Regions from separate parts of the Caproiciproducens sp. CPB-2 genome, predicted to be linked through region 1. Evidence: predicted binding sites of a transcription regulator. Region 1 holds the regulator's gene; the other holds the start of a gene.
What was found. The regulator LexA, encoded in region 1, represses DNA repair genes until DNA is damaged. The targets are predictions, from matches to a motif close to CNAACANNTGTTNG.
Positions count from the first base shown of each region.

Region 1 (16,231 bases):
TGGCCAGCGTTCCGTCCAAATCAAAAATACATGCCTTATACAAACAATCACCCTGCAATTCAAAATAACAAATGTATTTATAATAATAAACATTTTTGTAACGATTTGCAAGTCCCTTATGTCCCACACGGCCGTTCAGAACCGAAACAAGGGCAAAAAACATAGAAAAAAGGGGCGCCGGAGTGTGATCCCCGGCGCCCGGCTATGTACTAATTTTGGACTGCCAGTTTAACAGTCTGCTGTTTTTTTCCTGATGGACAAATATTATAAATCGTTCCGTCTTTTGCCACCATTGAGATCGGAATTTTGGGCAAAAGCTTGTGGATCATTTCTACAAATCCGTTCACCGGCGCCTCCGCCATTCCCGTTACAATATGGACCGCACCGATTTGTTTTACAAACCCTACAGCGATCAATGCCGCTTCGTCGTTAAAGTAAACGGTCATTTCCGCCTGCGCGTCACGTGCCGTCTGACGCAGATATTCGAGCTCTTCACAGCTGGTTTCAAATCCCGCAGAGGTTGGCTGCACGCAGAGTACCTGTAAAGAAGTGGAACTCTCTTCGGCAATTTTTTTGCCGGCCCGAATCAGTCTGTCACAGTCACGCTGACCCGTAACGCATACGAGGGTTGTGTTCCTGTCTTTCAATACTGTGCCTCCCTTCCGAATACCGTATTTTCCAACCATACTCAGTATAGTTTGATTTCCTTGCCGTTGTGGTAACAGAAAGTGTATAAATCATTAACAAAGTGTTAAATAAAAATTCGACATTTTTTGTAGGATCCATCACTTTCGGTTTCATTATAGCACAGAAAGCCGGATTTCACAAATGAAAAAATGGAGATCATAAAAAAGCTGCAGAACCATTCATTCTGCAGCTGTGATTTTGCCCCTAATCGTTTACAGTGTCGGGGGCGAGTTATTTAATAATGGAAAGCGGGTCGATATATTTTCCGCCCTTTTTCATTGATAAATGCAGATGGGATGCGTCGGCGCTTTCACACGGGACCGTTCCGACCGTTCCGACCTGCTGACCCTGTTTGACGGCCGCTCCCTTTTTGACGCTCGCCGCTGCCAAACCGCAGTAATAGGTTTCGTAATCTCCGTGCTGAATCACAGCCGTCAGGCCGTAAAGGTCGTCCGTATAGACATTTTTCACCGTGCCGTTCGCGACCGCTTTGACGGCGGTTCCTTCCTTAGCGGCAAAGTCGGTGCCGTTGTGCACACGCCAGTCCTTCATCGTATTTGAGAAAACGGGATTTTCCCCGCTGAATTTCAGCGTGACGTTTTTCTCGACCGGGCTGGCAAAGGTCAGAACGCTGGCCACGGTCTGCTTGGCCGGCACGGCAGACGACGGCGGAGCAGACGGCGCCTGGGACGGGGCCTCAGACGGCTCTTCCTTTGCCGGCTCCGACTCTGCGGGCTCCGCTGCGGAAGAAGTTCCGTCTCCCGTATAGACCTTGATTCCGCTCACCGTTTCATTCGTATGCTGTACCTGTGCGCTGCTTGTCGTCCCTTCCTCGGGAGAAGCATAGTTGACCACGCTGTCATAAGTGGTCCAGGCCGCAACACCAACCGCAATCAGACACACGCCAAGCGCAATATAAAATCCCCTGGAGTTCTTTTGTGATTTGTTATTTAACAGATGTAAATTACTCATTCGTGCCACCTCCGAATATATTTTGGCCATAAATGAAACGTTATATTCGGCGGATAACATTTTTATCATAAAAATAAAAAAAGAAAAAAGACCTAATCCATTTCGACCAGGTCCTTTTTCATTAGCTTGAGGGGTATATTGAGGAGGGTAGAACATGTATCAAGTAATGGTGCGGCTCCATATCCTTGATTACGTCTTTATTATATCGCATAGCGGGATTCAGTTGTTACATAGCTATGAATATCTTATGAATTTTTAATATTCCAAACATTTGTTTGATTTTTTTCAAAAATATGCTATAATATCTGCAGAAGCCAAATACACGGGAGGGCTGCGGAATGTTAACCAAAAGCCAGCAAAAAGTATACGACTATTTAAAAAGCCGGGCCGAAAACGGGCTTCCGCCCACTGTGCGCGAAATCTGCAGCGCAACCGGGCTGAAGTCAACCTCCAGCGTACACGCTCACCTGAAAACGTTGGAACGCGCCGGGTATATCAGCCGTGACGCGGGCCTGAACCGCGCGATCCACCTTGCGGGGGAACAGAGCACCATACAGGTCCCCATCGTGGGAAAGGTCGCCGCCGGCCAGCCGATTCTTGCCGTCGAGGAGGTGGAGGGCTACGTCCCCTTCTCACCCGCCCGTTACAGCGGTGAAGAATATTTTGCGCTGAATGTCCGAGGGGAAAGCATGAAGGACGCCGGGATTCTGAACGGCGATATCGTCGTCGCTCTGAAAACGCCGACCGCGCTCGACGGGGAAATCGTGGTTGCCCTGATCGAAGACGAGGCGACGGTAAAGCGTCTGTTCCGCGAAAAGGACAGGATCCGCCTTCAGCCGGAAAATCCGGATTATCAGCCGATCTACACCAAGGATGTTTTGATCCTCGGGAAAGTCGTCGCGGTGTTCCGGTATTATTAAACAGAAAAATAACGGGAGGGAATCGAAATCGGTTCCCTCCCTGTTTCATGGTGCCTCGATGTCCTGCCCATCCTCTCTGATCAGGACGGCCCTTACCGGGGAAGCCTCCGCTCCGCCCAGGCGGAGCGGCAGGGCGATCAGCCGGTAGCCGCCGGGTTCCGCCATGGAGAGGTCCAGCCCCTCCAGAATCAGTACGCCTGCTCCCAGCAGCTCTTTGTGTGCGGGAAAGGAGCCGTCGTCTTCCGTTTCAATACTGAGCGCATCCGTTCCCACCAGGGTAACGCCCGCGGCCGTCAGCGCGAAGGCGCCGCTTTGGGACAGGGATGCCTGCCCCTTGAACAAAATCATTTTCTGAGCATACGGCACGATGTTGTCAATATCGGAGCCGGTAATAATACCGTTTGCCTCCACGACGGTGCAGGGACCTGTCAGCCGCGCCAAATCGAGCTGGTCGACCGTCTCGCCGTCTTCAATGAAATGGCGCGGTGCGTCAACGTGGGTGGCGCTGTGGCATCCCGTGTAAAAACCTGAAAGATTGCAGACGTCCCCCAGCTCCATCCGGCGCACGGGGTCCCGGTAAGGCTCCGGGTCCCCCGGATAAACCGGTGCGGAAAAAAGCTCACGTGACACGTCGATGATCTTCATGTCTTACACCTCTTTTTCAGATGGAGGGTAATATTTTTGTGATAAGCTCCGCGGTCTTATGCGCGGAGGAAATAGCAAAAGCGGCGAAATCGATATTGGCCGCCTCATTGGCATTATCCGAGATGGCGCGGATGACCACGAAATCCACATGGTTTATGTAGCATACCTGCGCGATGCTCCCGCCTTCCATTTCGCACGCCGAAGCCTGAAAATCCCGGGCGATTTCCTTCAGCTTTTCCCCGCTGCTGATGAACTGGTCACCCGTGGCGATCACCCCGACATGCACGCCCTGGCCATAAATCTGCTTCGCGGTGGAAACCACCAGATCAACCAACCTTGTGCTGGCGGGAATGGTGACGATATTCAGTCCACTGATCAGGCCCTTTTCATCCCCAATAGCGGTGGTATCCATGTCGTGCTGCACCAGCCCGCTTGATACGACGATATCGCCGATATGAATATTTTCGCCGATACCGCCCGCAACGCCGACATTGATGACCGCACTGGGATGATAATTCAAAATCATAGTCTGCGTGCAGACCGCCGCCGCGACTTTTCCAACGCCGCATTTCGCGACAACACAGTCGATGTTCTCTATTCTCCCAGTATAGTAAACCACCGAACTGACTGTCTGCGTACTTTTATCCGTCATGACCGCGATTAAATTTTCCACTTCTACCGACATTGCCCCGATAATTCCAATCATACCCGTACCTCAACGCTTTCCTTAAACTTTAAGCCATACTGCATAGGGAATCTGTTCCCCTCATTTTTTCTTATAAAGATAATACATCTTCCGGCTTCTCCAGGGCATATTCCGGAGAAATGCCCTCCGGAGCGCGGCAGCCCCACAAAGCCAAAGCGAAGTCCACACCCGCCCCGTGCGCGCATCTGCAGTCGTAAGCGGAGTCCCCGATATACAGCACGTTTTCCTTACCCGCACCGGACAGCTCCATATATCTAAGCATCGGCGCCGGATCGGGCTTGTGTCCGGGTGAATCCTCCGCGCAGAGAATATGTTCAAAATAATGATCCAGCCCGAAAGGGGGGACCACCGCCGCATACTCTTCCCTCGTCCGGGAGGTAATAACGCCCATTTGGATTCCATTCCTTTTCAGCTGTGAAAGCGTAGAGGGGATTTCCTTAAATGGTTTTATGGAATAGGAAAATTCCTTTTCATATTCTCCCCAGATGCGGAAAGCGTCTTCGAGCGGCTCAACCTTCATCCTGGCCAACGCGTCATGCCCGGGGATTCCAAGGGAAAACCGAAGTTCTTCCAGCGGATACATTTTTTCCTGTATGGTAAAAAGCATCTTCTGAAAGGATAAAAGAACCGCATCCTCACTGTCAAGCAGCGTTCCGTCAACATCAAAAACGATATGAGTGTATTTCATCAACTGTAATACCTTTCTAAGAATCATTTGATAGGTTCTAATCGCTTCCATGATTGTCATCACAGCAGAAATGTTCTCTCTGTTCTTTTTATCCTCATTATAGGGAAGCAGACCAGGTCTGTCAAGTTTTGCGAAGGCAACTTCCCTCTTGTTTGCATTGTTATCAGTTATATAACAAAAAATCACCCATCTCAGGTGATTCCTTCGTCTCTTCAGGTTAGCCCCGTCTCTTGATCCAAGGCCCAAACAAATCTAAGGGGGGGGGTGTTTCCTTAACGCCCTGAATCTCCTTCAGGATATGCGGATAAAACACAAAGACCACCAATCATTCGACTGGTGATCTTCTCTGGCTCCCCAAGTTGGACTCGAACCAACGACCCTGCGGTTAACAGCCGCATGCTCTACCGGCTGAGCTATTGAGGATTATTTGTGTTGGCACCTTCCTATTGTCCCGGGCCGTTGCCAGCCAAGTATCTTCGGCACCAGTGAGCTTAACTTCCGTGTTCGGGATGGGAACGGGTGGACCCTCACCGTCATCAGCACCAACTAACTTAAATTAAATTGTAATTCTCCGACTCGACGGAAACAAAAATCTTACCATAGCAAATGAAATTTGGTGACCCGTGGGAGGACTTTGCAGTCGGCATGCGCCTACGGCGATGACCTCAGACAGCCACTTGGAATCTCTGTCTTTGCTTTCCTGTGGAAGACCGGAGTTCGATTCTCCGGCTCGGCCGAAACAAAAATCTTACCATAGCAAATGAAATTTGGTGACCCGTGGGAGGACTTTGCAGTCGGCATGCGCCTACGGCGATGACCTCAGACAGCCACTTGGAATCTCTGTCTTTGCTTTCCTGTGGAAGACCGGAGTTCGATTCTCCGGCTCGGCCGAAACAAAAATCTTACCATAGCAAATGAAATTTGGTGACCCGTGGGAGAATCGAACTCCCGTTATCGGCGTGAGAGGCCGGTGTCTTAACCGCTTGACCAACGGGCCATATCTTTCATACAGTCAGATGCAGAGGCCAGAGGCTCCAGCCCCCGTTCCGACTTCTTAATGGTGCACCATCAGGGACTCGAACCCGGGACACCCTGATTAAGAGTCAGGTGCTCTACCAACTGAGCTAATGGTGCATATGGCAGGTTGAGCCTGCACGCTCCGGATTTTCATCCGCTGCTCTTTGCTTTTCAGACATATTTGTACACTGAAAACTGAATAAAGGGAGGGAAGCAGAGAGAGAAATAGAGGGTTGCCAAGAAAAATATGGTCAAGCCCTCGGCCTATTAGTACTGCCAAGCTGAATACGTTACCGTACTTACACACGCAGCCTATCAACCTTGTAGTCTTCAAGGGGCCTTACTAGCTTACGCTATGGGATATCTCATCTTGGAGCCGGCTTCACGCTTAGATGCTTTCAGCGTTTATCCGATCCGCACATAGTTGCCCAGCTGTGCCATTGGCATGACAACTGGTGCGCCAGCGGTGCGTCCATCCCGGTCCTCTCGTACTAAGGACAGCTCTCCTCAAATATCCTGCGCCCACGACAGATAGGGACCGAACTGTCTCACGACGTTCTGAACCCAGCTCGCGTACCACTTTAATCGGCGAACAGCCGAACCCTTGGGACCGAATACAGCCCCAGGATGTGATGAGCCGACATCGAGGTGCCAAACCTCCCCGTCGATGTGGACTCTTGGGGGAGATCAGCCTGTTATCCCCAGGGTAGCTTTTATCCGTTGAGCGACGGCAATTCCACTCTCATACCGCCGGATCACTAACTCCAACTTTCGTTACTGCTCGGGCCGTCACCCTCGCAGTTAGGCCAGCTTACGCGTTTACACTCAAAAGCACGGTTTCCGTCCGTGCTGAGCTGACCTTTGAGCGCCTCCGTTACTCTTTTGGAGGCGACCGCCCCAGTCAAACTGCCCGTCTAACAATGTCCCCCGGCCGGATTCACGGCCGCAGGTTAGAATTTCAGCAACTTAAGAGTGGTATCCCAACAGCGACTCCGCAAAGGCTGGCGCCCTTGCTTCTCAGTCTCCCACCTATCCTGTACATAAATTACCGAAACCCAATATTAAACTGCAGTAAAGCTCCATGGGGTCTTTCCGTCTTGTCGCGGGTAACCGGCATCTTCACCGGTACTACAATTTCGCCGGGCGGGTAATTGAGACAGTGCCCAGATCGTTACACCATTCGTGCGGGTCGGAACTTACCCGACAAGGAATTTCGCTACCTTAGGACCGTTATAGTTACGGCCGCCGTTTACTGGGGCTTCAATTCAATGCTTGCACATCTCCTCTTAACCTTCCAGCACCGGGCAGGTGTCAGCCCCTATACTTCATCTTGCGATTTGGCAGAGACCTGTGTTTTTGCTAAACAGTCGCCTGGGCCTATTCTCTGCGGCCACATTGCTGCGGCACCCCTTTTCCCTAAGTTACGGGGTCAATTTGCCGAGTTCCTTAACTACCCTTCTCCCGTTGGCCTTGGAATTCTCTTCCTATCTACCTGTGTCGGTTTGCGGTACGGGCGCCTCAGATATCCATAAGACTTTTCTCGCCCTGCTCTAAGCATACTTCCCTACTCTGATTTCGGTCCCTTACGCCCGGGTCAACCATCGCCCGGGTTATGCCCTTTGCAGGTGTCCTCTTACTTAAATCTTTTGGCGGCTACGGAATTTCCACCGTATGTGCATCGGCTACGCCTCTCGGCCTCACCTTAGCTCCCGGCTTACTTGGAGCGGACGAACCTTCCTCCAAAAACCTTAGACTTTCGGCCAATATGATTCTCACACATTTCTCGCTACTCATTCCGGCATTCTCACTTGAATAAAGTCCACCAGCGCTTCCGCTCTGACTTCACCCCTTATTCAACGCTCTCCTACCATTCCTTGCGGAATCCCAAGCTTCGGTATATGATTTAGCCCCGTTAAATTTTCGGCGCAGGGTCACTCGACCAGTGAGCTATTACGCACTCTTTTAATGAGTGGCTGCTTCTAAGCCAACATCCTGGTTGTCTGTGCAACCCCACATCCTTTTCCACTTAACCATATTTTGGGACCTTAGCTGTGGGTCTGGGCTGTTTCCCTTTTGACAACGAAACTTATCTCACGCTGTCTGACTCCCGTACATCAATTATCCGGCATTCTGAGTTTGATAGGTTTCAGTAGCCTTTCGGCCCCTAGACCATTCAGTGCTTTACCTCCGGTAATCTAATACGAGGCTAGCCCTAAAGCTATTTCGGAGAGAACCAGCTATCTCCGGGTTCGATTGGAATTTCTCCGCTACCCACACCTCATCCGCTACTATTTCAACAGGAGTCGGTTCGGTCCTCCATGGGGTTTTACCCCCACTTCAACCTGGACATGGGTAGGTCACCCGGTTTCGGGTCGAATACAACTGACTTCTTACGCCCTGTTCAGACTCGGTTTCCCTGCGGCTCCATCCCTTAAGGACTTAACCTTGCCAGTTACATTCACTCGCCGGACCATTCTACAAAAGGTACCCGATCACCCTTTGACGGGCTCTCGGTGCTTGTAAGCACAAGGTTTCAGGTTCTTTTTCACTCCCCTTCCGGGGTCCTTTTCACCTTTCCTTCACAGTACTCTTCACTATCGGTCACTGGGTAGTATTTAGGCTTGGAGGGTGGTCCCCCCATATTCCCACCGGGTTTCTCGTGTCCGGCGGTACTCTGGATACAGCTAAGCGCTTTCCTTTTTCGCATACGTGACTCTCACACTGTTTCGTTGGCCTTCCCATGCCATTCTGCTAAATTCCGGCGTCCATGTTGCTGTCCGAACCCCGGGAGTATTGCTACTCCCGGTTTGGCCTCTTCCGCGTTCGCTCGCCACTACTGGCGGAATCTCATTTGATGTCTTTTCCTCGCCCTACTTAGATGTTTCAGTTCAGGCGGTTCCCCTCATACACCTATGAATTCAGTGTATGATAACTGGACATGACTCCAGTTGGATTGCTCCATTCGGATATCTATGGATCAATGCCCACTTACGGCTCCCCATAGCTTTTCGCAGTTAGTCGCGTCCTTCTTCGGCTCCCAGTGCCAAGGCATTCCCCTTGCGCTCTTTGTAGCTTGACCATGTGTTTTTTCTTGGTTCTTCTTTAAAATTTGAAATTGTAGATTTTAAATCTAAAAATAACAAGTTATTTCTCGCTTAATATCTGCTTCTTCTTTATTCAGTTTTCAATGTACACGGCACACACGGTGTGTTTCTGTCACGCTTTACCCTTCAGCGATCTCTCGCTTACAGCACGCGTTCCTTCACACGCTCCCGTATGTATTTCCAGGTTCTTCGGAAGTATCTTCCGACCGTCCCGGGCACACAGTGCCTTTCGCCGCGGGCAAACCTGTTTTTTCAAACAGCTTTTCTCTCGCGGATTTGACTCTGTATGAATTGTGAATCCTTTGGGAGTATCTTTCGACTGTCCCGCCCGATTCCGCTTTTTTCCCGCTCTTTTCTTCACGGCGGGCCGTGCGTGCAGACTCAGTCTGCTGGTGGGCTTAAGTGGACTCGAACCACCGACCTCACGCTTATCAGGCGTGCGCTCTAACCGGCTGAGCTATAAGCCCATATTTCTGGCCAGAGGCTATCCGGTTATTCTTGTGCCCATATAGCCGCACACGCAGTGTGTTTCGTCACGCTTCAGCTTTCGGCAATCCCTTGCTTTCCGCACGCGTTCCTTGACACGCTTCCGTGATTTTTTGGCAAATCCTGATCCGCAGTTCTTTCCGCGTGCACCTATCTGACGTTTCCATCAAATCTTACCCGCGAATTGTCCGCGGCGACTCGCCGCTGGTGGAGATTAACGGGATCGAACCGTTGACCTCCTGCTTGCAAAGCAGGCGCTCTCCCAGCTGAGCTAAACCCCCATATACAGGTAGCTTCACTCAGGTGTTCTACCCTTGTTTCCACTTTTTTCTGAAAGCTCTCTTGCAGTTCCGCGCCGGGAGCCGGTTGTTACCGTCCCGCCACACCGGGGGCAATTTCCTGCTGCATTCCTGCGGCGGGCCATTGTCACCGGGCACTGCCCGGGGCCTTCAAAATTAAACAACGATTCGAATTATCTCTTCCGTAACTGACCTTGGATGTCTGACCAGCTTGTTTCAGCTGCCCATGTCTCCATAGAAAGGAGGTGATCCAGCCGCACCTTCCGATACGGCTACCTTGTTACGACTTCACCCCAGTCGCCAATCCTACCTTCGGCAGCGCCCCCCTTGCGGTTGGGCTACTGACTTCGGGTATTACCGGCTCCCATGGTGTGACGGGCGGTGTGTACAAGGCCCGGGAACGTATTCACCGCGGCATGATGATCCGCGATTACTAGCAATTCCAACTTCACGCAGGCGGGTTGCAGCCTGCGATCCGAACTGAGACTGTTTTTCAGGTTTTGCTCCACCTCGCGGTCTTGCTTCCCTTTGTTAACAGCCATTGTAGTACGTGTGTAGCCCAGGTCATAAAGGGCATGATGATTTGACGTCGTCCCCACCTTCCTCCGTTTTGTCAACGGCAGTCTGATTAGAGTGCTCTTGCGTAGCAACTAATCACAGGGGTTGCGCTCGTTGCGGGACTTAACCCAACATCTCACGACACGAGCTGACGACAACCATGCACCACCTGTCTCAACTTTCCCCGAAGGGCACCTGACGCATCTCTGCCTCGTTAGTTGGATGTCAAGACCTGGTAAGGTTCTTCGCGTTGCTTCGAATTAAACCACATACTCCACTGCTTGTGCGGGCCCCCGTCAATTCCTTTGAGTTTCAACCTTGCGGCCGTACTCCCCAGGTGGATTACTTATTGTGTTAACTCCGGCACGGAAGGGGTCAGACCCCCCACACCTAGTAATCATCGTTTACGGCATGGACTACCAGGGTATCTAATCCTGTTTGCTACCCATGCTTTCGTGCCTCAGCGTCAGTTAAAGCCCAGTAAGCCGCCTTCGCCACTGGTGTTCCTCCCGATCTCTACGCATTTCACCGCTACACCGGGAATTCCGCCTACCTCTACTTCACTCAAGCCCCACAGTTTCAAACGCAGTCTATGGGTTAAGCCCATATATTTCACGCCTGACTTGCAGAGCCGCCTACGCACCCTTTACACCCAGTAAATCCGGACAACGCTTGCTCCCTACGTATTACCGCGGCTGCTGGCACGTAGTTAGCCGGAGCTTCCTCCTTGGCTACCGTCATTTCTTTCGTCACCAAGGACAGAGGTTTACAATCCGAAAACCGTCTTCCCTCACGCGGCGTTGCTGCATCAGAGTTTCCTCCATTGTGCAATATCCCCCACTGCTGCCTCCCGTAGGAGTCTGGGCCGTGTCTCAGTCCCAATGTGGCCGTTCAACCTCTCAGTCCGGCTACCGATCGTCGCCTTGGTGGGCCTTTACCCCGCCAACAAGCTAATCGGACGCGAGTCCATCTTCCAGCGGATTGCTCCTTTGATATCCGGACCATGCGGCCCAAATATGTCATGCGGTATTAGCGTCCGTTTCCAGACGTTATCCCCCTCTGAAAGGCAGGTTACTCACGCGTTACTCACCCGTCCGCCACTAAATTAAGCTCAACACCCACCGTTCGGTAAGGCGTCTCCACCAAACAAAACGTTCGGTGTTAAACTTAATTCCGTTCGACTTGCATGTGTTAGGCACGCCGCCAGCGTTCGTCCTGAGCCAGGATCAAACTCTCTAAAATATTGTATATAATCGCCATTTTGGCGTTTATATCTTCTATCCAGAGTTTTTGATGAGCTCTAAATACGATACACTAAGCGTGTATTCTTGTTGTCTTTTTAAGTGTCAACCAACTTCGTCCGAAAGTACTTCCATACTCTCAATTTCATTACGGGTTCCTTAATTCTCTTCGTTGTTTAATTTTCAAGGTCCTGGTCGAAAACTCCGCTTCCGCTCTGTGTTTCTGCCGCTTCGGCTTTGCTTTCGCGCTTTGCGTCTTTCGTAAGGCGCTTGACTATAATACCAAATACATCCCCGTAAGTCAACCCTTTTTCTGAAGTTTTTTTAACTTTTTTTAAAAAGGCTTGTCCCCGGCCCATTTTGCCTTATAATCCGACGCCTTTCAGCCGCGGGCCCGCCGAATCGCGAACGCGATTTTCGCGGCCTGCACCGCCTGCGCGACATCGTGGGCGCGAACCATATCCGCGCCGTCCGCCACGGCGATGCTGTGGGCGGCCAGCGTTCCGGCAAGGCGCTGCTCGTAGGGCGGGCTGCCGCACTCGGCGCCGATCACCCGCTTGCGCGAAGCCGCAATCAGCAGGGCGCAGCCGTCCACATGGAGCCGGCCCGCGTTTCCCAGCAGCCGCAGATCCTGCTCCTGGGTTTTTCCGAAGCCGATACCGGGGTCAAAACAGACGCGCTCTTTGCAAATGCCGGCATTTGTTAGGATATCCAGTTTCTCCATAAAATATTGATTGACATCCTGAATAATCTCTTCTTTTGTTTCGCGGTGATGCATGACAATACAGCCGCAGTCGGAGCGCGCCGCCGCCGCGACCATTTCCGCGTTGTCGAAGCCGTTCAGGTCCCTGAGAACGGACACCCCGTATTTCAGCACCTCCGCCGCCACCTGCGGATAGAACGTATCCACGGAAAGGGGCACGGCAAGACGGCCGTTCAGCTGCATCAGCACCGGCAGAAGCCTTTCCAGCTCTTCCTCCAGAGAAAGCACCGTGCTGCCCGCGCGCGCGGACTGCGCCCCGATATCAATGATATCGGCGCCCTGCTCCTGCATTTCCAGCGCCCGGCCCGCCGCTTTTTCGGGTGTGAGGAAGCGGCTCCGGTCGGACAGGGAATCCGGCGTAACATTCAATATTCCGATTACATAAGCTTTTTCGCCCAGAGAAAAACGATATTTTCCCGCACAAAACAGATTCATCCGCATATTCCTCCTTTTCCCGCATACCGTAATTCACAGCTCCATTTTTCCTACGTTTTTCTTTTCCTTATTAATGATATTCCAGAATGACCGTCAGCCCGCGGCATTTGTCCGCCTGGACATACTGGATTTTATCCTCGTTGATCCGGCTCCCTGCTTTCAGGGAACGGTTCGCCGTCTGAATATAATGAAAAAGCTGATACTTCGGCGCGCCGATCATCTGCGCCACCGTATCCTCATAATTTAATTTCTCATCAATGTAAAATTCGACCGTTCGGCTTTTGGATTTGGCCGCCGCGGCGACCGCAGCCGCGGCCTTTTTATTGTTTTCGGAAGTAAACCCGCTGACAGGGATTCCCCTGGCCCGGAAATAGTTCGCCTTCATGGAGGTGCAGGCGGGCAGGGGCAGGTTATAATCTGCGGAAGAATCGTCCTCGTCCTTTACTTTTTCCCCTTTTAACAGAAGAATATTCTCGCTGATGCTGTGGTCCGCGCGGATGATACTGTCCGATACATTAAAGTAATGATAATTCAGAAGGTCGCTGTCGCCCCAGGTGGGATCGAGATGGTACCAGTTTCCGTCAATGCTGATGATGTTCCACATGTGCGGCTCGCCGTTGCCTTCGCCGCTGACGGTACGGCAGTCAAGCCCGCAGTAAGAGGCCAGCAGCTGCATGGCCCGCGCATAACCCTCGCAGACCGCCGTGCCGTCGACCAGCGCGCCGGTCACCTCGTGGGCGGCCAGGCGGGTCTGATCGGTCACCGCGGCGTTGTCGTAAGTACACCTTTTTGCAATCGCCCGAAAAAGACAGAGCTCCCGGTCCAGCTCGCTCAGCCCCTTTGGTATCCCGGCGATGACCGAAGCAACCTCCGCGTTCAGCTTTTTGACCAGCTCGCTGCACTTTGAGGGCGGCAGATACCCATACAGCTGCACCGAGGTGTTCCCCGCCTGGCAGGTATAAGAATACTGGTTGGAAAGCCAGAAGATCTGCGGATTGTCGCACCGCAGGGCAAGCACCGCCGCGCGGATCTGCTTTTCGGAAAGCTCCGCATGTTTCACCGTCGCCTCGTCTGCGGGATAATAACCGTCCTTGTTTGCCTTCTGCGCGATGGCATACGCCGATTTCAGAAGTCCCTGATAAAGCACGCGGCTGCCGCTGTCCGTCAGGCTGTCCAGCCCCGCCGTCCGGTGGAAAACCGGATAATTCGCGGATGCGGACGCAGCGTCCTGTAAAACGGAAGAAGCGTTTTTATCCGAATTTTCCGTATCCGGGGTGCCCCCGGCGCTCCCGTCCGGCTCTCTGGAAACGGAAGCCTCCAGCGCGTTCTGTAAAAAGCCCGTAAACGGATCGTCCCATGCAAGCCCCAGCCTGTCGTGATACAGGACCAAAAACCCGAACATACCGATCAAGCCGGTCAAAAGCAGCGTCATGACTGCGGTCAGAAATTTTTTCATGGGCTCCTCCGGACGTTGGTAGAATTAGTATGATTATTATAGCACGCCCAAAAATAAAATCAATTGACAAATAAAGGGCCCGCAAGACAATTTTGCGGACCCTCGACCTTTGCGCTTTCTTATTTATATTTCAGGAAAAGGGTGATGCCCCGGTTCACCTTATCGCCGAGATACTGCAGATTATCCGTGTCAATCCGGCTTCCGGCCGCCTGTTTGCTGTTCACCGCGTTGACGCACTTCAGAAGCTGGTACGGCGGACTCGTCGTCATCCCGGCCATTATGGTTTCAAAGTCCACGCTTTCATCAATATAGAAGGAAACGGACGAATTTTTCGACTGTACGGCAGTGATCAGCGCAGCTGTCACGGTGCTGTCCTCCAAGCTGCTGCTCACCTTTGCGGCCTTCGCCCTGAAATAGTTGGCGGCGGTGGCGGTACAGACCGGAACCGTCAGGTTGCATTTTGCGGCTTCACCGCCCACCGTACCGTCGATCTGATCGTCCGTCAGGGTGGAAGCGCTTGGGAAAATGGTACGGCTCTGGGCGATCGCCGCATCGTTCAGATTGAAATAGTTATATACCTCCGTATTGCTGTCGCCCCACGTCGTGTCCAGATGATACCAGCTGCCGTCTATCTTGATGACGTTCCACATGTGGTTGACCCCGCTGCTCTGTCCGCTCAGCAGCATGCACTGCAGTCCGGCATAGCTGGAGAGGAGCTGCATGGCTCTGGAGTATCCTTCACAGACCGCGGTTCCGTCAATCAGCACGCCGTAGGAGGAAAACGCCTGCCAGATGCTGGCGTCGGAGACTGCGGCATTATTATAGGTACAGTTCTGCGCTATATAATGAAAAAGGTACAATTCACGGTCAAGCTCGCTTAACCCCGCCGGCATCGCGCTGATGACCGCGCTCACCTTCTGGTTCATCTTCTGGATCATCGCGGTGCAGTTGGGCTGTGACACGACGGAATAAAGCTGGATATAGGTGCTGTCATTGGAGTACGCATAGGAATACGCGTTCGCAAGCCAAAAGACCTGGGGATTGTCGTTGAGGAACGCAAGCAGGATCACGCGGAGCTGCGCCTCGGAAAGACGGCTGCCGGATACGACGATCTTCTGGGTAGGATAGTGGCCCTCGGAAGTGGTTGCGGCCGATATCTTGTAGGCGCTTTCAAAAATCTGTTTATATACGGCGCGGCTGGCGAGGTCGGGCAGGAAATTGTAGCCCTCCCGCTGATCCACGTAGGTATAGCCCGATTGAGCGGCAAAGCTTTTGGGCACGCTGAACTGTACGCCGTTGTCCGCCAGCGCGTCGCCGGAAGTCTTTTTGAGCGTCTGCCCGTCCGGCGCTGTCTGCGTTTTCGGCGCCGTTGTTGTTTTCCCGCTTTGCTTTGTTTCAGCGGAAGCCTTCGCCCCCGAGGCGGCGGAATCCGTTGTTTTCGCGCTCTTCCCGGAAGTCTCCGCTGAACCCGGCGGATTGATCTTCGGAGCGGGATTGTTCGTTACCGCTGAAGATTCCGTCCGTAAGGACGAATCGGGAACGGCAGCTGTTTGTGCACACCCGGCGAGAGGCAGCGCCAAAATGACCGCGGCCAGAAACCCTGCGAGGACTGTATGTAAGCGGCTGTGTTTCATAAAATTCATATTTCCAATCCCTTCCAAATAAATCTTTGTACTTATTATAGCATGTCTTTGTGATATTTTTGTGAAAATATTTAGAAAAAACTGGAAGAATTTTTTATTTATGAAAATACGGAGGTGATCGCCGACCAAAGTTTTGTAAATACGTTGCGGATTCTGTCAAGAATACTCGAACCGTTTTCCTGCTGCTCCAGGTCCTTTTCCCCCTGATTTCCCTCGTCCTTGCTGATTTCCTGTGTCCGCAGAACAATCTGGATGCTGGACGGGGACGCGTTTTTCAAAGACGTAAATGAAATCGGCTTCGCCTTCGCGTCAAGATTCAGAAAATTGTTTTCATCCTCAAACTTGTCGAGCTCCTTGTCGACGGCGCTCTGAATCGTATGATTCGCGTTTTTGACAGTGGAGGTATCGTCGATCTGGCTCAAAGCCTTCTGCAATACTGAAATCAGTCCGTTCAGGGTCTGGCGGGTACCGTCGTCCAGCTTGTCGCCGCTGGTTTTCGCGACGGTTTCCAGAGAGGTCAGGAAGGCCTGGGCGCTGGTGAGCGAGCGGGCCAGGCTGCTGACCAGATTTTCCATATCCTTCAGCGCGCCGACCGTATCGTCCTTGTACTG
Region 1 is NZ_CP142860.1:363,417-379,647, reverse strand. It holds gene VXK30_RS01820 (HAD family hydrolase) at 1-43, opposite strand, end outside; gene VXK30_RS01815 (hypothetical protein) at 210-647, opposite strand; gene VXK30_RS01810 (M23 family metallopeptidase) at 919-1,659, opposite strand; gene lexA (transcriptional repressor LexA) at 1,998-2,579, shown strand; gene VXK30_RS01800 (cyclase family protein) at 2,625-3,224, opposite strand; gene VXK30_RS01795 (5'-methylthioadenosine/adenosylhomocysteine nucleosidase) at 3,241-3,930, opposite strand; gene VXK30_RS01790 (HAD family hydrolase) at 4,001-4,618, opposite strand; tRNA gene VXK30_RS01785 (tRNA-Asn) at 4,966-5,041, opposite strand; rRNA gene rrf (5S ribosomal RNA) at 5,049-5,165, opposite strand; tRNA gene VXK30_RS01775 (tRNA-Glu) at 5,541-5,615, opposite strand; tRNA gene VXK30_RS01770 (tRNA-Lys) at 5,677-5,752, opposite strand; rRNA gene VXK30_RS01765 (23S ribosomal RNA) at 5,883-8,714, opposite strand; tRNA gene VXK30_RS01760 (tRNA-Ile) at 9,130-9,206, opposite strand; tRNA gene VXK30_RS01755 (tRNA-Ala) at 9,431-9,506, opposite strand; rRNA gene VXK30_RS01750 (16S ribosomal RNA) at 9,763-11,324, opposite strand; gene VXK30_RS01745 (hypothetical protein) at 11,500-11,682, opposite strand; gene folP (dihydropteroate synthase) at 11,706-12,521, opposite strand; gene VXK30_RS01735 (transglutaminase domain-containing protein) at 12,592-13,977, opposite strand; gene VXK30_RS01730 (transglutaminase domain-containing protein) at 14,097-15,620, opposite strand; gene VXK30_RS01725 (hypothetical protein) at 15,719-16,231, opposite strand, start outside.

Region 2 (16,231 bases), 1.2 Mb from region 1:
TTCTTCCGCAATGATGCAGTTCAACAGTCTGATGACGATTTCGCACAAGGCGGAAGATTTATTTTACTATGTACGTGAGAACGGCATCGACGAAAAGTACAACGCGGAGCTTTTCGAGCTGATGTTCCGTTCCAGCGACTTTATCAAGGACGAAATATCCAAGGTGGAAAACAATGAGCCGCTCACAACAAATATCGGCACTTTTGAGCAGGAAATTAACGATTTCCTTAAAAAGATTTCTCAAAAAGAATCCGAACACGCCGAAACTCAGTCTCAGATTCCGGTTCCCGCACCGGTTCCCGAACAGCCTGCGGTTCCGTCCAAAGCCATTCCTGTGAAAGAAGCTTCCAAACAGATTCAGGCGTCTGCCGTTCCCGCCCAGGCAGATCCGGATTATCCCTATTCTGTCAGGGTGTTTTTCGATGAAGAAACAGAAATGGAAAACCTTCGCGCCGTCATTCTGGTAAATGCAATCAGGGATATTTATCAGGATATCCGGTATTTTCCGCAGGATATCGAAACGAATCCCGCCAGCGCCGAAGAAATCATCAGGAACGGCTTCCTGATTTCTTTTAAAGAGCAGCAGGGCCTGGCGAGCGTGCTGAAAATTATTGAGAATTTTGTCTATACCAAAAATTATACCGTTTTGGACAAACCGGGGAATGCGTCAAGAGCAGAATCTGCGGAAAAAACGGCTTTGGGGAACAGCGCGGCCGGTCAGGAAACCCAGGGAACCAATCATGGCTCCGTTAAGCAGAATCTGATCAACGTCAATCTTTCCAAACTGGACAACCTGATGGATTTGATGGGGGAAATCGTGATTACCGAGTCCATGGTGACGACGACTCCTTCCGCCCAGAGCGGCACGGGAGTGGACAATAACTTTAACAAGGCGTCCCGCCAGCTGCGCAAGCTGACGGACGAGCTGCAGGAAGTTGTAATGTCCATCCGGATGGTTCCGATTTCCGGCGTATTCCAGAAAATGAACCGTATCGTGCGCGATATGAGCAAAAAGCTGGACAAGGATGTCCAGCTGGTCATGGTCGGCGAGGACACCGAGGTGGACAAAACCATCATTGACAATATCGGCGATCCGATCATGCATCTGGTCCGCAACGCCATGGACCACGGGATTGAGACAAAGGAAGAGCGCGCGCAGACGAATAAATCCCCCAGAGGCACCATTACGCTCTCCGCTCAGAACACGGGCGGCGAAATTCTGATTTCGGTGCAGGACGACGGCAAGGGCATCGACAAAAAATCCGTCCTGGAGAAAGCAAAAAGACAGGGACTCCTGAAAAAGCCGGAAAAAGAGTATTCCACCCGCGAAATCTATAACTTTCTGCTCATGCCCGGATTTTCCACCAATGACGTCGTGACGGAATATTCCGGCAGGGGGGTTGGAATGGATGTTGTAAAAAAGAATGTGGAGAAGGTTGGCGGAGACGTTTCCCTGATCAGCGAGGTCGGGAAGGGGACCAAAATTCTCTTTAAAATCCCGCTTACGCTGGCCATTGTGAACGGCATGAAAATCTCCGTCGGTGAGACGGTGTTTACGATTCCGATCAACAATATCCGCCAGTCGTTCAAGGTGGACCAGTCCAGCCTCCACTATGACACCGACATGAACGAGATCATCATGGTCCGCAACCAATATTATCCGGTCCTCAGGCTGTACAAGATTTTCGGGATCGAAACCGAAATTACCGACATCGGCAGCGGCATCGTCATTCTTGTGGAGACGCACGAGAAGGCGTACTGCATTTTTGCGGATGCTCTTTTGGGGGAACAGCAGGTGGTCGTCAAATCCCTGCCGATTTACCTCAACCAGTACAATGTGAAAGAAACCGGCATCACCGGATGCGCCATTCTTGGCGACGGCAGCATCAGCCTGATTCTGGATATCCTCAATCTTTACAACAATAACTGATGTTTCAGGGGAGATATGAAATTCGCGGAGGAAAACGATGATACGTTTGACCGATAAAGAGTTCAACGATATCGTAGCTTACATAAAAGGCAATTACGGGATTAACCTTACCAACAAGAGACAGCTGATAGAATCGCGAATGCAATCCGTTTTGCTCGGAAAGGGAATTGACAATTTTTCGGACTATTTTGATTTGATAAAGCAGAATAAATCCGACGAAATCACCGCAATGCTGAATAAGCTTACGACGAACCATACTTATTTTTACAGAGAACCCGCACATTTCAATTTTTTAAAGAATACCATCCTGCCGATGCAGGAAAAGATGAACGCCCGCAGGGACATCCGCATTTGGAGTGCCGGGTGCTCGTCGGGGGAGGAAGCGTATACCGCCATCATGACGATGATGGACTATTTTGGGCTGAAAAGGGCCGGCTGGGATTTCCGGATCCTCGCGACGGATATTTCCCTGAAAGCCATGGAAGCGGCGAAACACGGACTGTACGGAACGGAATCCCTGAAGGATATTCCAAAGGCTTGGGAACAAAGGTATTTTATCAAACAGGGCGAAAATCTTTTTGAATTAAAGGAAGAAGTCAGAAATCAGGTCTTTTTTAAACGGCTGAATCTTATGGAACCGTTTTCGTTCCAGCAGCCGTTTGATTTGATTTTCTGCAGAAATGTCATGATCTATTTTGACCAGCCGACCAAAAATGCGCTGATCAACAAGTTTTACGACGTGCTGAAGCCGGGCGGCTATCTTTTTATCGGACATTCCGAAACAGTGCAGAGAGATACCTCGAAATTTTTATATGTTGAACCGTCAGTCTATCAGAAAGGATCAGTATCAATATGCCGATGAATCGAAGAATCCGGGTCCTCATTGTAGACGATTCTCTCTTTTTCAGAACAGCGCTGCAGAAAGCGCTGCTGAGCGACGCGAATATTGAAATCATCGGGAGCGCATCCAATGTGGCCGAAGCGGAGAAAAAAATCATGGACCTGTCTCCGGACGTCGTGACCATGGATGTGGAAATGCCGGATATGAAGGGGACGGATTTCCTGAAAAAGATGATTCCCGTCCATCCGGTTCCGGTAGTTCTGGTCAGCTCGCTCGATATTGGAATCTTTGAGGCTTTAAGCGCGGGAGCGGTTGATTTTGTACTGAAGCCGAACCTGCGCGACAGCAGCGACTTTTCCATTTTTTGTCAGGAACTGTGTGTCAAAATCAAAATTGCCTCTTCCGCAAAGGTGAAGCACACGCCCTCCCTTGCCTCGATCGCTTCCCTCCCGCTTGTTCTGTCAGGCAAGGACCCGACGGAGCATATTATCGCTATCGGAGCGTCTACGGGCGGCACAGAGGCTACCGCCGAAATTCTGCAGCAGCTTCCCGGCGATATACCGGGGATTCTGGTGGTGCAGCATATGCCCGCGGGTTTTACCAAGATGTATGCGGACCGGCTGAACAAAATCTGCAAATTTACGGTCAAAGAGGCGAGTGACGGGGACCGGGTCGTGCAGGGGCAGGCACTGATTGCCGCCGGGGACAGGCATATGACCCTGGAGAAGGATTTTAAGGGCTACTATGTGAAGTGCGCCGCGGGGGAAAAGGTCAGCGGCCATTGCCCGTCGGTGGATGTCCTGTTCCGCTCGGTGGCCAGAACGGCCGGTAAGGACGCCATGGGCATTATCCTGACCGGTATGGGCAAGGACGGAGCGAATGGGCTTTTGGAAATGCGGCAGAAGGGCTCCTATACCATCGGACAGGACAAACAGTCCTCCGTAGTCTATGGAATGCCGATGGTGGCATTTGAGATCGGCGCGGTTGAAAAACAGGCTCCCTGTTCCTCCATTGCCAGACTGATCATCCAAAAATTAAATAAATAATATTTATGGTGAAAATATTTGTCTAAATTGATTAAATTTTACGAAATATTGTCGATATAGAATAGGGAAAAGCATTCTTTGGTTGTGGTTGTGTGTGAGAATGCGTTACTTTTCGTGCTTGAGCTGTAGCGAAAAGCACTCCAGAAAAAGCACTTCAGAAGGGTACGTGGTATTAAGTGAAAAAAGAAAGAAAAAAGAAGATCAAGGTAAAAAAGAAGACCAGCCTGAAAAAAACTCTTCTTCTCGGAATGGTGGGCCTGGCGGTTGCAATCAGCGTCGTTTGCGGCGTGACAAACGCTTTTTTGCTTTACTCCAATTCCAGCAGCAATATGGTTTCCCTGATCAACACAAATTCGGTTGCTTATAATTATGCCGTGCAGCAGGCGATCGATATGTATAAGCTGAGGGCGGAATCCATTGCCACCAATGAACAGATCACCGACGAAACGCTGCCCGTTTCCTCCAGAAAAGCAGTGCTGCAGACGCTTTGCCAGCGGTATAGTTTCATGGAAGTCGGTCTTGCGGATTCCAACGGAAGAACGCTGGACGGCACCGACATCAGTGACAGCAACTATTTTCAGACGGCACAGACAATAGGGACCACCTATGTTTCCAGCCCCGTGGTCAGAAAAACCGATTCCAATGTTGTGCTTTACGTTGCGGCCAAGGTGAACAACGGAAGCAACCATGGCGGCGTCGTCTACGCGGCTTTGGCCAGCGATACTTTCAGCCAGATGATCGACAATATTGCCGTCGGCAAATCCGGGTACGGGTTTATCGTTGACAAATCGGGTACGATCATCGCCCATAAGGACAGAAAAAATGTCCTTGAATTCGTTAATTATATCAATAAGGCGAAAGAAGACGGTTCCTATGCGGGTGCCGCGTCAATCGTCAAAAATATGACTTCAGGAAAAACGGGAAGCGCGACCATTACGTTAAACGGCACCAAGCAGCTGGTAGGATATGCTCCGATCAGCGGTACGGACGGCTGGTCCATGGCGGTCAGCGCGAATGTCAATGAGATGATGAGCGGATGCTATACCGCGGTCGCCATCACCGTCGGTTTAATGCTTCTTTTCATTCTTTTGTCCGTCGTGGTTGCCTTCAGAATCGCCGGGCCGATCGCCAAGCCGGTCGAAGGCCTTGTACAGCGTATTGAGAAACTGTCGGAAGGCGATCTCCATTCCGAAGTACCTGTGATCAAAAGCAGGAATGAAATCGGCGTTCTTGCGGAGACCTTCTCCAATACAATCGATATACTGACCAGTTACATAGGAGAGATTGCCGTCGTTCTGGACAGCCTTTCCATGGGTGACTGTACGATTGAAGTAACAGAGGATTATAAAGGTGATTTTGTATCGATCAAAACGTCCCTGAGCACCATTATCGACAATCTGAACAATATCTTCTCTGGTATCAACGGATCGGCGGATCAGGTGGCGAACGGTGCAGGCCAGGTTTCCTCTGCTTCGCAGGCGCTTTCACAGGGCGCTACGGAGCAGGCGAGCTCCATTGAGCAGCTTTCGGCCTCCATTACGGAAATTGCGGACGAAGTCAATAAGAATGCCAGCAATTCCCGTTTGGCGAGTCAGCTGTCGTTGGAAGCGTCCAGCGAAGTTGAGGTCGGAAACGAGCACATGCAGCAGATGGTGGAAGCCATGGCGCAGATCAGCGAAACTTCACAGGAGATCGGCAAAATTATAAAGACGATTGAGGATATTGCCTTCCAGACCAATATTCTCGCGCTCAACGCCGCGGTGGAAGCGGCACGTGCCGGCGCGGCGGGGAAAGGCTTTGCCGTTGTCGCGGATGAGGTCCGCAATCTTGCGAGCAAGAGTGCGGAAGCCGCGAAAAATACCACGGACCTGATTGAAAGCTCGATCAGGGCGGTGGAAAACGGCACAAAGATCGCGGATGAGACTGCGAAGTCTCTCAATAAAATTATAGACAGCACCAGAAAGACTACGGACCTGATCGGGGAAATTTCAAAGTCTTCGGATGGTCAGGCCTCTTCCATCAATCAGGTCACAATGGGTGTCGATCAGATTTCCGCCGTGGTGCAGACCAACTCCGCAACGGCGGAGGAAAGCGCGGCGACCAGCGAGGAACTGAGCGCACAGGCGCAGCAGCTCAAGGAATCCCTTGCGTTCCTGAAGCTGAAGGATTCCGCCGGAAGCGTCCCGGACGGAGCGGGAGGCCCGACTTCCTCTCTTGACGCCGGTTCCGTTTCCGAAAGCGGTCAGAGCAGCAAATATTAAATTCCGATATCATAAAATCCCTGCGGCCGGTTCCAGTTCGGCCGCAGGGATTTTTTTATGGGATCAGAGCTCTTTTGTCCAGTATTTCCGGTCAAGGCTGCGGTACTGCACCGCTTCGGCAACATGCCGCGGCTCGATTTCTTCGCTTTGATCCAGGTCCGCAATCGTGCGGGAAACCTTCAGAATCCGGTCATAGGCCCTTGCCGAAAGCCCGAGCTTTTCAAACGCTTTTTTCAGCAGCTCCCGTCCCGGCTCGCTCAGCCGGCATACTTCCTGGAGCATATCCGGCGTGATTCTCGCGTTGCAGGTAACGGCCGTGCCTTTGAAACGCTCGTTTTGCAGCTTCCTGGCGCTGTTTACTCGTTCTTTAATAACTGCGGAGCTTTCGGCCTTTTCCCGGGAACTGATTTCGTCGAACTCTACCGGCGGGACCTCTATGTGCAGGTCCAGCCTGTCCAGCAGCGGGCCGGAAACCCTGGAAAGATAGCGGGAGACCGCGCCGGAGGAACAGGTGCACGGCTTGGTCGGGTGCCCGAAGTAACCGCAGGGGCACGGGTTCATCGCCGCCACCAGCATCACGGCGCTGGGATAGGAGATGGTACCGTTGACGCGGGAAATCGTCACTTTGCCGTCCTCGATCGGCTGTCGCAGGACTTCCATTGCTCCGCGGGAAAATTCGGGCAGCTCGTCCAGAAACAGCACCCCGTTGTGCGCCAGGGAAATTTCTCCGGGGTGCGGAACGTTTCCGCCGCCGGACAGGCCCGCGGGCGATACCGTGTGGTGGGGCGAACGGAACGGGCGGGAGGTGATCAGGGAAACTCCGTCCGGAAGGGTGCCCGCAATGGAGTGAATTTTGGTGGTTTCAATGGTTTCTGCAAACGTCATGTCGGGAAGAATGGATGGAATCCGTTTCGCGAGCATGCTTTTTCCGGAGCCGGGAGGGCCGATCAGGAGAACGTTATGCCCGCCCGCCGCGGCAATTTCCAGCGCGCGCTTCGCCTCGTTCTGCCCCCGCACCTCCGAAAAGTCCGGTAAAGGAGGATGATTTTGCCGCGATGCCGGTACTTCCGAGGCGGGGAGAATTTCTTCCCCTCCGGCGAAATGCCTCATCAGCGTCGGCAGGTCCCTGACGGGGTAAACGGAAATCCCCTCCACGACCACGCCTTCGGCGGAATTCGCTTCCGGTACGTAGAGCTTTTGAAAGCCCGCCTCCTTTGCCTTGATCGCCATGGGAAGCACACCTTTTACGGGGCGTACCTCTCCCGTAAGCGACAGCTCTCCGATAAACACGCTGTCCTCCACCCCGGCGTCAAGCTGGCCGCTTGCTTTCATCAGCGCGACAAAGAGGGGCAGGTCGTAAATCGGTCCCTCCTTGCGCTTGTCGGCCGGACCAAGATTCACCGTTATTTTATGTACGGGAAATTGAAACCCGCAGTTTTTCATCGCGGAGCGCACTCTGTCCCGGGATTCTCTCACTGCCGCGTCCGGCAGTCCGACCACGTCAAAACCGGGCAGACCGACGCTGATGTCGGCTTCAACAGCCACGGTAAAGGAGTCCAGACCATACAGCCCCATGCTGTAGGAACGTGATACCATCCCCATTCCTCCCTTTATTTTTCTAAAATGATTATACTCCTGTCGAATTCTGTTGGCAATTCCTGACTTGGAATAAAATGGACGCTTTACAGAATCCGCTCCTCGGCATATAATAATATCAAACATTTGTTCTATTACCAATCGAAGAAGTCATGCAACCGCAAACTTGCGGGACGATTTTGCTTTCTGCGCTGGCCGCGCTTACCGTCTTGACATGATTTCTCGGTGCATGACAGGTTTTTCGATACTCTGTATTCTATTGATTCTACAATGAAAAATAAGCAGATTCCCCAGTACCCATTAAGATAGGGCGGGGGATACTGAAAAACGGTATGCGGAGGAATGTATCGTGGAGCGGGTTATCTTACACTGTGATCTGAATAATTTTTTCGCTTCCGTGGAATGCAGGGACCATCCCGAACTCTTTGGAAAATCCGTCGCGGTCTGCGGCAGCGTGGAGGACCGTCACGGGATTGTGCTGGCTAAAAACGAGCGGGCCAAAGGCTTCGGCGTGAAAACGGCGGAGCCCGTCTGGCAGGCGAAGCAAAAATGTCCGGACCTGCTGGTCGTTCCGCCTCATTTTGACCGGTATCTGTATTTCTCCGGTCTGGTAAAACAGATTTATCTCAGCTATACGAATCAGGTGGAGGCTTTCAGCATCGACGAATGCTGGCTGGATGTGACCGGAAGCACCCGCTTGTTCGGAAACGGGCCGGAGATAGCGGATCAGATACGGGACCGTACAAAATCGGAGCTGGGCCTGGGCGTTTCCATCGGGGTCAGCTTCAACAAAATCTTTGCGAAGCTCGGCAGCGATATGAAAAAACCGGACGCCACTACCGTGATTACCCGGGAAAATTTCAGGGAAAAGGTGTGGCCCCTTCCGACGGATTCCCTTCTGGGAGTGGGCAGGGTGACCGCCCGGCGCCTGAATTCGCTGGGAATCAAAACGATCGGCGACCTGGCGCGCACCGATTCCAAATACATCGTTTCTTCCTTCGGGAAAATGGGATACGACATGTGGAAAAACGCGAACGGGCTGGATGATTCCGGGGTATGCTCAAGCGAGGTTTCCTCCGCGCCGAAAAGCATTGGCAACAGCATCACCTGCGTTCATGATCTCTTCGACCTGGATGAGGTCTGGCCGGTGCTGCTGTATCTTGCCGAAAAAGTCTCTTTCCGCATGAGGGACGCCGGGGTGATCGCTTCGGGCCTTCAGCTTTCCATCAAGGATAACCGCCTGCGTGTTTCGCAGCATCAGATGCAGCTGGAGGTTCCCACCCGGCTGACGATGGATCTGGCGCGGGCGGCGAAAGAGCTGTTTCAGAAAGGCTACGGATGGCCCTGTCCTGTGCGGGCGCTGGGCATCAGCGGATTCGGCCTTTTGCCGGAGTCGGAAATGCAGCAGACATCCCTTTTTCACAGTGTCCTGTGCGATGAAAAAATGGAACAGCTGGAAAGCCGTATGGAGCATGTCAGAAACAAATACGGAAAAGCCTCCGTCAGGCGCGCCGTGCTGATGGAAAAGCTTCCGCTTCCCACGGGGGCGGAGAAAAGCGCTGATTAAGATTTTTCTGGATGTTTTACGATTCTTATGATATAATGAAAATGTTCCTTTATCAGGCCTTGTTTGTAAATAAAAAATCGATGGATTTTCGGATATAAAGCGTCTTACCCGCCTATGTCACCCACGGCCATGGCCTATTTAATACGGTTTTCTGCACACTTCGCTTTGAGGCCCTCTGAGGGAACCTCCGGGCCAAACGTGTTTGCAGGCGCAGCTGCCGTATGCCGGGTGCTTTTGATGCGGTCGGGCGTGATTTTAGCCGATCAGGATTTTTGCTTTACAAACAGGGCTTGATCTGTGTAAATGAAAAATATTGCGGAGGTCAAATCAGACATTGTCCGACAAAATTGGTATTTTTATAAAATTTAACTAAATAAAACAAATATTTAGCTTCAAAAGCAAAATATTTGTTGACTTAATAGACACAATGAGGTATGATAGATGCAGAATTCAAGTTTAATGTGAGCCATGAGGTGTTGGGCTTGGTTGATAACAACCATTTTAATAAAATGGCAGATTATACCGACAGTCAGCTTGCCTGCCTTGTGAACAGCGGAAATTCGGATGCTTTTGTGGAACTTACCGCGCGTTATATGTCGCTGATCAGAGTCAAGGCGGCGCCGTTTCGCTGTGCGATGCTGGAAGCCGACGATCTGTGCCAGGAAGGACTTTTGGGCCTTTTAAATGCGGCGCGTACTTATGACTCAGCCGGGAAGGCCGGTTTTAAAACATATGCCGGCGTTTGCATCAATAACCGGATTATTATGGCTTACCGCACGGCGGCCAGCCGCAAAAATCTTCCGCTGAATAATTTTGTTTCTCTCAGCGACGACGGTTCGCACATGGATATGACAGATTGCGCCTCGGATCCTGAAGCGGTGCTGATGGACAGCGAAAGCTACGCGGCCATGCAGCTGCGGATGAAACAGTTGCTTTCAAAGCTGGAACAGCAGGTGCTGACGCTTTATTTGGGCGGCTGCAGTTACCACGATATTTCGGTGAAACTCGGTGTTTCCTCAAAGGCAGTCGATAATGCTCTGCAGCGGGTTCGGCTGAAATTAAAACAGTTGCTCTTAGTTTAGTATATTCATTTCATATGCCCGGGTAGCTTAAGTAGAGCGTTGGTAATCAAAGGCGGCGGTGCAAATCCGTCTATGGGCAAATATCTTTATCCAAAGCGAGGTAAATTAAATGTACGAAGACAAGACTCTCATCTGCAAGGAATGTGGCGCTGAATTTGTATTCACCGCCGGTGAGCAGGAATTTTATGCTTCCAAAGGGTTCGTAAATGAGCCGCAAAGATGCAAAGCCTGCCGCGATGCTCGTAAAAATGCTGCCAAGCCAGAGCGTGAAATGTATACCGCTATCTGCGCAAGCTGCGGCAAGGAAGCAAAGGTCCCCTTTAAGCCGCGTGAAGACCGTCCTGTATATTGCAGCGAGTGCTTTGCAAAGATGAGGGAAGAATAAGCATATAGCCTGATATTTCTTATTCGTGACCAGGTACCCCGGATTGATTTCCGGGGTATTTTATTTTCGCCAAATCAGAAATGTATTGCAAAGATTGGACACGGGTATTATAATATACATGAAATCTATTGAAAAGCTGGAGGATTCTAAACAATGGCTGCTATAACGAAAGATACCATTATTGGTGATATTCTTGATATTGACGAAACCACGGCGCCTTATTTCCTGGAAATGGGCATGCATTGTCTGGGCTGCCCCGCTTCCCGCGGAGAAACCCTTGAGCAGGCCTGCCTGGTTCACGGCGTGGATCCGGACGCAATGCTGAAAAAGCTGAACGATCACATCGCGTCTAAATAAAAGAATTTCTGAACACGGCCGCCCGGCAATCAAGTTGCCGGGCGGTTCTTAAGTATGGGGGACGGTGCGTGCTTTTTTGGGCTGCCGTTCCCCTGTCCCGGTTTCCTCTGATGCCGATAGGAAGCTGTGCGGGCATTTCTGTCCGTAGGGAAGCCGGCGAATATCACTTTATAAAGGGGTGTGCCGGATGGGACTTCATCCTTTATTCACTTTGGGCGGCAGGCTTCAGCTCTGCGCCTCCATGGTCCGGCCGGGTACGGCCCTGGCGGACATCGGCACCGACCACGCGTACCTGCCGATCTGGCTTGCGAAGCAGGGGCTTGTTTCCCGCGCCATTGCGGCGGATATCCGCCCGGGGCCGCTTCAGTCCGCACAGCAGAATATCCGCCGCTACCGTGTGGAGGAGCTTGTTTCCACACGTCTGTCCGACGGGCTGGAAGCGATTTTTTCCGTGGAGGCGGACGATATCGTCATCGCCGGAATGGGCGGCGAAATGATGATCCGGATTATTAAAAACGCGCCCTGGCTGCGGGACGGAGAAAAAAGGCTGATTTTGCAGCCGATGACGTCGATCCCCCAGCTGCGTGAATTTCTTGCGCAGCAGGGCTTTGCGGTTCTGCGGGAACAGGCGGCTGTGGAAGACGGCCATGCTTATTCGGCCATGCAGGTACAGTATGCTCCCGAAAAAACCGGCACGGACAGCCTGTACCCCTATATCGGGAAGCTGGACGCCGCGACGGAGGACAGCCGCGCGTACATGCGTAAGGTGATCGCCCAGCTTGAAAAAAAGGCCGGGGGACTGTCCGTTTCCGGCCGGCAGGAAGAAGCCGCCGCGCTGATCCGTACGGCGGAACAAATCAAAATAAAAATGCAAAAGGAGCGGTAATATGATTTCCGTTGGTGAGATTTACGATTACATTGACAGCTTTGCGCCGTTTCGGTCGGCAATGAGCTTTGACAATCCGGGTTTGCTGGTCGGAAACAGGGAAGCCGGGGTGTCTTCGGCGGTTTTGTCGCTGGACATTACGCCCGCGGTTGTTCAGGAGGCCCATGAACTCGGGGCGGAACTGATTGTCAGCCACCATCCGGTCATTTTTCATCCGCTGAAAAGCCTTTCCGCGGATTCCGCGCCTTATCTGCTGGCCAAATACGGCACCGCGGCAATCTGCGCCCACACCAACCTCGACATGGCGGCGGGCGGGGTGAACACCTGCCTGGCGGAGCGCCTGAGGCTCCGGAATGTGGGTACGCTCGGGGAATACGAGGATTCCGGCCTGCCCGAGGCACTGGAGGGGGAAACCGGCTGCGAATATACGCCGGAAGCCTTCGCGCGGTTTGTCAAGGAAGCGCTGGGCTGCGACGGGCTGCGCTTTACGGACGGAAAACGTACGATCACGCACGTGGGCCTTTGCAGCGGCGGCGGTGCGGATTTGGTCTATGCCGCGGCACAGGCCGGCTGTCAGGCGTTCGTAACCGGGGAAAGCAAGCACAATATTTTGCTGGATGCCGAAAATATGGGAGTGACTCTGGTCGACGCCGGGCATTTCCATACGGAAAATCCCGTGATTTTACCGCTTGCGGTAAAGCTGAAAACAAAATTCCCCGACGTAGCCTTCTTTGAGTCAAAGCGGATGCACAGCCCCGCAAAATATCTGTAATGCGCATACACGGGAGGAATATCAATGGCTCTTGACGGAGCATTTTTACATCATATCAAAAAAGAAATAGAGGAAAGCGCAATCGGCGCAAGGGTGGATAAGATCTACCAGCCGAACAGAGAGGAAATGGTTCTTTCCCTGCGCACGTACAGGGAAACCCTGAAGCTGCTGATGTCCGCAAGGGCCAACAGCGCCAGGATCCATTTTACGCGCTCTGTCCCGGAAAATCCGAAGGTCCCGCCGATGCTCTGCATGCTGCTGCGCAAAAGGCTGGCCGGGGCGCGCCTTGCCGCAGTGCGTCAGCCCGGGCTGGAGCGGATGCTCTGCCTGGATTTCGACGCGGTCAGCGAACTGGGCGACGAAATCCGCCTGACGCTGGTCATGGAGATCATGGGGCGCTACAGCAATATTATTTTTGTCGACGAAGCGGGAAAAATCATCGATGCCCTCAAACGGGTGGACGCGGAAATGTCTTCCGAGCGCCTGGTGCTGCCGGGGCTGACGTATCAGCTGCCGCCGCCGCAGGACAAGCTGTGCCTTTTAACGGACTCCGTTCCTGACATAATCGAAAAAATTCAGCGGGTCCCCTCGGATACGGAGCTTTCAAAAGCCATTTTAAATACGCTGCAGGGAGTTTCCCCGATCGTCTGCCGCGAGCTGGAACATCTGACCGGCCGTGGGGACGATATCAGCACGAAATCGATGTCTGCCCAGCAGTGGGAACGGCTTGCTTTCTTTTTGGGCAGAATGGCGGATACGGTCAAAAATGTGGACGGAAAGCCGCACATGGTGGTAAGCCCCGTCCAGAAGCCGATGGACTTCTCTTTTATGAATATTGAGCAGTACGGTCTGACCGCGGTTGTGAAACCGTACTGCGATTTTTCCACCCTTCTGGACGCGTTTTACGACGAGCGCGACCGGATTGACCGTATGCGGGTGCGTTCGCAGGATTTGCTGCGCGTTCTGACCACCACCTCCGACCGCCTCAGCCGGAAGATGAACCTGCAGCGGGCGGAGCTTGCGCACTGCGCGGAGCGAGACGACCTGAGGATCTGCGGCGACCTGATCAACGCCAATCTGTACAATATCCCGAAAGGTTCGGCGATGGTTGAACTGCAGAATTTTTATGAGGAGTCGATGCCTCTGGTCAAGGTCAAGCTGAATCCCGCACTTTCCGCTTCCCAGAACGCGCAGAAATATTATAAGGAATACCGCAAAGCGCGTACCGCCGAGGAGATGCTGACCGCTCAGCTTCAGCAGGCTCAGCAGGAACTCAGCTATATCGACACCGTATTTGAGGAGCTCAGCCGGGCGGCGACGGAGCGCGACCTTTCCGAAATCCGCGCCGAACTGATCGAACAGGGCTATATCCGCGCGCCGAAGGGCCGCCAGAAGCAGCCTGCGGCCATGGGGCCCATCGAATTTGTTTCCTCGGACGGCTTTCCCATTCTGGTGGGGCGCAATAACCGTCAGAACGACCACCTGACGATGAAGCAGGCCAATAACAACGACCTCTGGCTCCATACGAAAAACATTCCCGGCTCCCACACCATCCTTTCGACGCAGGGGCGCGCTGTGACGGAAACCGCGATTTACGAAGCGGCCATGCTGGCGGCTTTCCACAGCAGGGGAAAGGACTCCTCCAAGGTTCCCGTGGATTATACGGAGGTGCGCAATGTCAGCAAGCCTCAGGGCGCAAAACCCGGCATGGTTATTTATGTAAACTATAAAACCGTTTACGTTACCCCGGATGCTGCATTTACAGACAGCCGCAAAGCAAATTAAATTGGTAAAAACATGAGATTCATGTTATAATAACCAATAATCTATTTGGGAAGTGTGCCGATGCTAAAAATAAAAACATCCGATTTTCTGAGAGATACCATCCTTTTTGGAATTACGATATTGCTGATGTTCGCCGCCAATCTGATGACCGTTTTCGGCAGGGCGGAAGCGGCGGTCGATGTCCTGTTTTTTGCAGTCATCATGATGAATGTTGCAATTATCAGCAGCCTGATTGTCAATATCAGGCGCGATTTTGCGTTATTGATCTTTGTGGGGGCCTACAACATCCTCCTTTTGGGGCGTGTGTATACTTCTTGGTTCGGTTATCACCATAAGCTGCTGATGCTTTTGGAGGCGGATGATTTTCCGAAGCTGTTTCAGTCCCTCCAGATTGTCGCGCTGTCGCTTTTTTGTGTTTACGCGGTTTACCGTGCCATGGGACCGTTTTTTTACCGCAGGGAATCTGCGATACAGACAAAAGGAATCCACGCCGTCACCCGGAACGACCTGAATCCCATTATCCGTCAGATCAGCGCGGTTGTACTGTATATCAGTTCCGTTCCGTTTTTCTATATCCTGTTCACTTCGGGTCTGGCGGTTCTGAGAGATGGGTATCTCAGCTCTTACACCAATACGGCCAGTGTTCCTTCCGCCGTCAGCCGCCTTTCCATGTTTTTTGTCCCGGCGTTTGCGGTTTTTCTCGCCACTCTGCCCGGCAAAAATCAGATGAAGCTGCCGCTTGCCGTCTACGGGGCCTACATGCTCGCGTCCCTTCTGACGGGACGGAGAAATACGATTGTAACGGAAGCGCTGATGCTGATCGCCTATTTTGTCCTGCGGGACTCTATGCTGGAAAAAGAGAAAAGGGTTCTGAAAAAAAGAACGGTTGCCTACGGGGGCGTGTTCGGAATTGCCGCCATGTACCTGCTTCAGCTTCTGGCGCTGATCCGCGCGGGCCTGGACACGGACAGGGGACTGGGAGAAATGCTCGTCAGCTTTATCGATTCCCAGGGGGCGAGCTTTCGCGTCGTTGTCCAGACGGTCAACTATATCGATCTGTTCAATCCTTCCACAGCCTACTGGTATTTATTCTATCCGTTTGAACTGTTCGTCCATAATAATATTGTTACGAAAACCCTGTTCGGCCTGACCCCGATCATCGAAGTGCAGAACACGGAATTTGTCCGCACCACCCATAATTTCGGACATGCCCTGACCTTTATGGTCGATCCGGACCGTTACCTGAGCGGGGGCGGTTTCGGCACCTCCTATGTGGCCGAGGCCTATGTCGCCTACGGCATTTTAGGGGTCGTCCTGGTCAGCGCGATGATTGGTATCATCTTCCGCTTTTTCTCTTCTTTGCTGACCCGTTCCTGGGTGACCATTGCCTTCGGGCTGCTCGCTCTGAAAAACTTTGTATATATTCCGCGCAACTTTGCGTTTCTGTGGGTTACCGAGGTTTTTAACATCACCTATATCTGCTTCTTTGTGGGGATATACCTTGCGGCGCTGCTGATTGCGAAAGGAACGCACGCGCGCTCGCTTTCCCATGCCCGGGGCGGATGGTTGACATGGGAGGAACAGCCATGAAGCTGCTTTTGCTGCTTACCACCTCATTTCCATACGACAACGGGGAAGAGTTTTTGCTCAATGAGGTCAATTATATCAATGGATACGACCGGGTACTGATCTGTCCCTGCAACCTGAAACCGAATTCCGCCGT
Region 2 is NZ_CP142860.1:1,528,903-1,545,133, forward strand. It holds gene VXK30_RS07570 (chemotaxis protein CheA) at 1-1,930, shown strand, start outside; gene VXK30_RS07575 (CheR family methyltransferase) at 1,968-2,792, shown strand; gene VXK30_RS07580 (protein-glutamate methylesterase/protein-glutamine glutaminase) at 2,783-3,817, shown strand; gene VXK30_RS07585 (methyl-accepting chemotaxis protein) at 3,994-6,078, shown strand; gene VXK30_RS07590 (YifB family Mg chelatase-like AAA ATPase) at 6,142-7,674, opposite strand; gene dinB (DNA polymerase IV) at 8,024-9,241, shown strand; gene VXK30_RS07600 (sigma-70 family RNA polymerase sigma factor) at 9,724-10,323, shown strand; gene VXK30_RS07605 (zinc-ribbon domain containing protein) at 10,433-10,708, shown strand; gene VXK30_RS07610 (DUF1858 domain-containing protein) at 10,862-11,065, shown strand; gene VXK30_RS07615 (class I SAM-dependent methyltransferase) at 11,253-11,951, shown strand; gene VXK30_RS07620 (Nif3-like dinuclear metal center hexameric protein) at 11,953-12,723, shown strand; gene VXK30_RS07625 (Rqc2 family fibronectin-binding protein) at 12,748-14,508, shown strand; gene VXK30_RS07630 (O-antigen polysaccharide polymerase Wzy family protein) at 14,569-16,098, shown strand; gene VXK30_RS07635 (glycosyltransferase) at 16,095-16,231, shown strand, end outside.
Region 2: a site for LexA is predicted at 7,794-7,807, ahead of dinB (DNA polymerase IV). Genes of this name have one in related genera too.